Regions from separate parts of the Bradyrhizobium sp. 155 genome, predicted to be linked through region 1. Evidence: riboswitches for the same ligand, from Rfam matches in the RefSeq annotation. Region 1 holds a riboswitch; the other holds the start of a gene.
What was found. Region 1 has a riboswitch for cobalamin ahead of IVA93_RS24320 (TonB-dependent receptor). Riboswitches for the same ligand answer to the same signal wherever they lie in the genome.
Positions count from the first base shown of each region.

Region 2: another riboswitch for cobalamin. It lies ahead of metE (5-methyltetrahydropteroyltriglutamate--homocysteine S-methyltransferase); the one in region 1 lies ahead of IVA93_RS24320 (TonB-dependent receptor).

Region 1 is NZ_CP064704.1:4,984,677-4,988,061, reverse strand. It holds gene cobT (nicotinate-nucleotide--dimethylbenzimidazole phosphoribosyltransferase) at 1-930, shown strand, start outside; gene IVA93_RS24325 (histidine phosphatase family protein) at 931-1,503, opposite strand; cobalamin riboswitch at 1,576-1,777, shown strand; gene IVA93_RS24320 (TonB-dependent receptor) at 1,895-3,385, shown strand, end outside.
Region 2 is NZ_CP064704.1:6,708,876-6,712,260, forward strand. It holds gene metE (5-methyltetrahydropteroyltriglutamate--homocysteine S-methyltransferase) at 1-1,893, opposite strand, end outside; cobalamin riboswitch at 1,994-2,192, opposite strand; gene IVA93_RS32155 (IS701 family transposase) at 2,268-3,385, shown strand, end outside.

The sequences.
Region 1 (3,385 bases):
GCGATCGAGCTCGCGGGCCTGCAAGCAACCGAGCGGCCGCGCGCGGCGCGGGTGCCGATCATCATTTTCGCCGGCGATCACGGCATCGTCGCGCAGGGCGTCTCGGCCTATCCGCAGGAAGTGACCATCGCGATGCTGGCGAATTTTGCCTCCGGCGGTGCCGCGATCTCGGTGCTCGCGCGTGAGCTGGGCTCCAGCCTGGAGGTCGTCGACGCCGGCACGCTGGCGCAGGAGGAGATGGCTGGAATCGTGACCGACAAGCCGCGCAGCGGTACGCGCGATTTCAGCGTCGAAGCTGCGCTCACCCCCACGGAGCTGGCATTTGCGTTCGAAGCCGGCCGACGTGCGGTGACGCGCGCACAGGCCGGGCAGCCCGATCTTCTGATCTTCGGCGAGATGGGCATCGGCAACACCACGACATCGGCGGCGATCGCGGCCGGCTTGCTCGGCGTGAGCGCCGCGGAGATCGCGGGCAGCGGTACCGGCATCGACGCGGCCGGCCGTGTGCACAAGGCGCGGGTGATCGACGCTGCAATCGCACGCCATGACGTTGCGGGCGCTGCGCCCGAAAAGATCCTGTGCGCCGTCGGCGGTCTCGAGATCGCCGCCATCTGCGGTGCCGTTATCGCGGCTGCACAGCACCGCATCCCCGTGTTGATCGACGGCTTCATCGTGTCGGTCGCGGCGCTGGCGGCGGTGCGGCTCAACCCTTCGTGCCAGCTGTTCCTGCTGGCCTCGCACCAGTCGGCGGAGCAGGGGCATCGGCTGGTGCTGCGCGCGCTGAACGTGCAGCCGCTGATCAGCCTGGATCTCAGGCTCGGCGAAGGATCGGGCGCGGCCATCGCGCTGCCGCTGGTGCGGTCGGCCTGCGCGCTCCACAACGGCATGGCGACCTTTGCGCAGGCCAATGTGCCTGATCGTCCGGCCTGATCAAATCGTCCGCTGATTGACGGAGACGACGCGCCAGCCGGTCGCGAGCCGGTCAATCCTGGTCAGCGACAGCGGATCGATCATGAAGCGCAGGGCCGCTTGTGGCGTCAGGTCGAGCGCGATGCACAGCGCCGCCCGGATCGTGCCGGAATGCACGACGAGCGTTGCGGCCCCGGTGCCGATCTTCGACAAACCCAGGCGGACCCGCGCGACCTGTTCCTCAAAGCTTTCGCCGCCGGGCGGCCGTCCGCGCGCCGGATCGCTCCAGAACCGTGCATAGGCCTCGCCACCGGTCGCGGCGAGTTCGTCATGCCGACGGCCGGTCCAGTCGCCAAAGTCTTGCTCGCTGAATTCGTCCAGCTGCAGCGGCTCGAGTCCCAGCGCGCGGGCCGTTTCGACGGTGCGCCGCGACGGGCTCGCATAGCTCGCGGCGTCCCGCGGCAAGCGCTGGCGCAGCGCCTCCAGCTGCGCGCGAGCACCGAGATCGGCCGGCGCGTCGGCTGCATGGATGATCCCCGAAACGCCATCGACGGGCGCGTGCCGTATCAGCCAGAGGAAGGTCTCGCCTTCCATGCTTTTCTCCAAGGAAACTGGTCGTTGTGGCAATAGCGCCGCAACTGGCACATTGACTCTGTCTGGATCGTAATCCTAGATGCTCGCGACGGTTTCCCCGAGAGGGGATGAAAAGGGAATGCGGTGCGGGGACGTTGTCCCCAATGCCGTGGCTGCCCCCGCAACTGTAAGCGGCGAATCTTGCGTCACGAGCCACTGGGTATCTCGGTCCCGGGAAGGCGATGCAAGGTACTGACCCGCAAGCCAGGAGACCTGCCGTCAGCCGTGGTCACACGCGAAGATGTCGGTCGGGGAGTACAGACATTCGGCTTCACCGGAAGGCTGACAAGCCGGACGATGGGACCCTGGTTCGCGGTGACGTGCCACTGACGTCACTCCGAGGTCCAAGACCGTGTATTCCCTTCGTATTGTACGACCACGCCGTTTCCTACTGGCATCCGCCGCTCTCACATCTTTCGTCGCCATCGACATGCCAGCGGCCTTGGCGCAGCAGGCCCGCGAGCCACTGCCGCCCGTCGAGGTGTCGGCGCCACAATCCCGCAGGCAGGCCAAGCCGGCCGGACGGGACGCGCAGCGCTCACGCCGCGCAGCAGCGCGCCGGCCGGAGACTGCATCCGCAGTGCCCAAGCCCGTCGCGCCGACCACGGCGGCACAGACGCCGCTCAACACCAATGCCGTCGCCGAAAGCGCTTCGCGCCTCGGCCTGACCGTGCGAGAAACGCCCGCGACCGTGGAGGTGATCTCGGCCGCAACCATGCGCGAGCAGGGCTACCGCACCGTGTCCGACGTTGCGCAGGGAGCGGTGGGCGTCACAGCCGGCGACAATCCGGCCGAGCCTTCGGCTTTCTCCATGCACGGCTTCACCAACAGCCAGATCAACACGCTCTATAACGGCATCAAGATCGGTCCGCAGAACATGACCTCGCGGATCATGGACACGGCCAATCTGGAGGCAGTCGAATTCCTGAAGGGTCCGGCGTCGCTGATGTCGGGCGAGGGCGCCGCCGGCGGCGCGATCAACTTCGTCACCAAGCAGCCGCACACCGGTCCGATCCGGAACGAGGCAGATTTCTCCTGGGACTCGCTGAACTCGTTCCGGGCGCATTACGGCTCGGGCGGCAGCACCAATGTGCAGGGGCTGGACTACCGCTTCGACGTCAGCCGTTCCTCGCTCAACGGCTTTGCCGACGACACCAACACCAAGACGCTCGATGTCTCCGGCCAGCTCAACTACCGCATCTCCGACAGCCTCAAGGTCTGGGGCGCGATCGAGTATCGGGAAGATCGCTCGAAAGCCTATTGGGGTGCGCCGCTGGTGCCGATTGCCTTCAGCGGCTCGCATGCGACGACGGGGATCGTTTCCGGCAATTACGTCTCGAACTACAACAAAACCGATCTCGGTGCCGTCACGATCGACGACCGCACCTTCAATACTAACTACAACGTCCTCGACAACAGGAACGTGGCGAAGGAGGTGTGGCTGCGCGGCGGTTTCGAGCTGAATCTGGCGCCCGACCTGACGCTGAAAAGTCAAGCCTATGCTTACGGAGCTGAGCGCACATGGTTCAACAATGAGATCGAGGCGTTCAATTCCGGGACCAACATGGTCGATCGTGAGCGCTTCTATGTCGCGCACAGCCAACGCTTGGTCGGCAACGTCACCGATTTGATCTGGGATGCGAATATCGCCGGCTTTGACAACCGTTTGGTCACGACGCTTTCCTCAAGCTACCTTGATTTCGTGAGGCCGGGCGCCGCAAATTTCTCCGGCGATTCCGTTCCGCTGGTCGATCCGCCTCGCGGCTATTACGGCCTGCTCACCATTCAGCAGCAGACCGCGCGCATCGACAATGAGGCGCTGTCGTTCGAGGACCGGTTGAAG
Region 2 (3,385 bases), 1.7 Mb from region 1:
CCACTGCGATTTGCGTAGCGGCAATCCCTCCCGCAACGCAGCCTCGTCGATCTGGATCATGGTCGCTCCAGCCGCCTCAAGGTCGATGACCTCATCTCGGATCGCGAGAGCGATCTGTCGGCATGTCTCGCGCCGCGAGATGTCGTCACGGACAAACGACCAGTTCAGGATGGTCACCGGTCCGGTCAGCATAGCCTTGACGGGTTTTTTGGTCAGAGACTGCGCATAGCGCCACCATTCAACGGTCATGGGCTTCGGCCGGGAGACATCTGCGAACAGGATAGGCGGACGAACGTACCGCGAGCCATAAGACTGAACCCATCCATGCTTGGTAAAAGCGAAGCCCAACAGCTGCTCGGCAAAGTATTGAACCATGTCATTGCGCTCGAACTCACCGTGTACGAGCACGTCCAGGCCGATATCTTCCTGCCACTTCACGGTACGGGCTGTCTCCGCTTTCAGAAGCTGCTCGTACTGCGTGTCATTCAACGTTCCCCGCGCATGAGCCGCGCGCGCATTCCGGACATCGGCCGTTTGCGGGAAGGATCCGATGGTTGTCGTTGGGAACATCGGCAAAGCGAACGCGACGCGCTGGACGTCGGCACGCTGGGTGAACGCACTGCGACGGCGAAGCATGCTATCGTCGATCGCGGCGATTCGTCCGGCGACATTCGCATTGTGGATCTCGGGCGATGTTTCGCGGGTGACGGCTGCCTCCTCCGTAAGCGCAAGTTCATCGGCCACCTCGGCAGCATGGCCGGCCAGCGCTTTGCCCAATATCGAAAGTTCCTTGATCTTCTGAACTGAGAACGCCAGCCATGTCTTCAGATTGGGATCGAGATCGGTCTCTAGCTCAATGTCGATCGGAACATGAAGCAGCGAGCAGGAAGGAGCAATCTGAACACGGTGCCTGCCCAATTTTTGGACCATAGGAGCAAGTTGGTCGAGCAGCGCCGGAAGATTGGAGCGCCACACGTTCCGACCATCAACGACGCCTAGTGAGACCACGAGATCTCTACGGGTTGTGGCGACAATTGCGTCCAACTGGTCAGGTGCCCGAACCAGATCCACATGAAGCCCGGCAACGGGCAAGGCCAAGGTTGTTTCAAGATTGTCGCCGATAGCCCCGAAATATGTGGCCAGCATGATTTTAAGGGCCGGCACAAGCTTTGCGAAATGAGCATAGGCCCGGCGGACAGCCGCCCGCGATGCTTCGTCGACGTCCATCACTAGGCATGGCTCGTCCAGCTGAACCCATTCAGCACCGCGCGAGGATAGTTCGCGGAGAACATCGACATAGACTGGGAGGAGCCGATCGAGCAGCGACAGCGGATTGAATGCGGGATTTGCGCTTTTGCCAAGCTTCAGGAAAGTGACTGGGCCAACTAGGACGGGGCGCGTTTGGTAGCCGAGGCTTTTTGCCTCCTCATATTCCTCGATCGGCTTTCGAGAGGAATACTTAAAGATCTGATCCCGGTGAAATTCCGGCACCATGTAGTGGTAGTTGGTATCGAACCACTTCGTCATTTCCTGTGCGGCTACGCCAGGCCCATGCTGAGCGTGACCACCGTCCTGAGCGCCACGCGCCATGGTGAAGTAGGTCTTGAGCGACACAGGACCTTCGGTCCAGCCGTAGACGTCGGGAATGGCGCCGACCATTAGGCTGGTATCGAGCACATGATCGTAAAACGAGAAGTCATTCGAAGGAATGACGGTCGCACCGCGGGATTTCTGCCGTGCCCAATTAGCGGCACGAAGTCCACTCCCCGCCTCGAGGAGCTCGGCTTCGCTGGAGTTTCCCGCCCAGTACCTCTCGAGCGCGACTTTGAGTTCGCGTCGTGGGCCGATGCGTGACGTCCCCAGTGTGGCAACGGGAAGCGAAAGAAAAGACATAGCTCAGACCCCATGATTGGGGCAAAGGCCATGGCGGACGCATGCAGCGAATATCGCGTGAGCGACAGCTGCTTGGCGCACACCGGGACACCCCGCCCGTGGACGATATATTGTCGAGGCAGGTCTCCTGGCTCGCGGGTCGTCGCTGCTGTCCGGCCTTCCCGAAGCCGCATGGCTTCAGTGACTTCGTTGGACAGCGGCTCGCCGCTTACAGTTGCGGGGGCAGCGCCGGCATTGCACCGGCTTCCCTCTTAGCTCCGGATCAAACGAATCCGAAGACCACGACGACTGGCATTAGGCGCACGAGGATCGATCCGTCAACCTACTAGCATTACAGTTGCTTTTGTTGCGGGCTTCTGAATCCATGGGCAACCATGATTCGAATGTCGTGGGCGCGGGCCGCGTCGGTTGAGGCGACGCTTGCGTTGTGGGCGGCGTCGCTTCGAGAGATCAAGCAACGGATACGTCCGTTGTTCACGCAAGAGCGTGTTGCGACGAATGCAGGTCTGTTCCTGGAAGGTCTGCTCGGAGATGAGCAGCGCAAGACCGGTTGGATGCGCGCGGAGGCGGCTGGCGATCCCGGCCCATGGCGGCAGCAGGCGATTCTGGGTCGTGGAGACTGGGACGCTGATGCCCTGCGCGATATCGTGCACGACTATGTCATCGAGCATTTGGCGGATGACGATGCGGTGCTCGTGATCGACGAGACCGGTTTTCTCAAACAGGGCAAAGCGTCATGCGGAGTGGCGCGGCAATACACTGGTTCGGCAGGAAAGATCACGAACTGCCAGATCGGCGTCTTCGCTGCCTACGTTTCGCGTCATGGCCATGCGTTCATCGATCGCGCGTTGTATCTTCCGAAGGAATGGACCGACGATCCAGATCGTCTGGAAGCCACATATGTGCCTGCCGATGTCGGCTTTGCGACCAAACCAAAGCTTGCGACGAGAATGATCGCACGCGCGATAGCCGGGTCTGTACCATTCAAGTGGGTTGCCGGTGATACCGTCTACGGTGTTGGCAACATCGAACAGCAACTACGTCGGGCAGGCAAAGGCTACGTGCTTGGGGTCAGCAGCGCTCATGTGTTTCGATCCTGGGGCAAGCGACCGCCGGTCGCCGGTACGGCTGCAGACCTCGCCCGGACGCGGCGCTCATCCGACTGGAAGCGCCTGTCGGCGGGAGCCGGAACCAAAGGACCGCGGCTGCACGATTGGTGTTATCTCGAATTGGCGGATCTCGAGGCCGAGCAGTCCAACAGTGCAAATGACGGTTTGTGGACACGCGGTCTACTGATCCGTCGTCGCATTGCCGATGATGACCTCGCCTTCTTCACCACCTGGTGCCCAGCGGGAACAGCCATTGAAACGCTGGTCGCGGTCGAAGGCCATCGATGGGCGATCGAGGACAGCTTTGAAACGGCGAAAAACGAGTTCGGGCTCGATCACAACGAGAGCAGATCCTGGCATGGCTGGCACCGTCATGTGTCCTT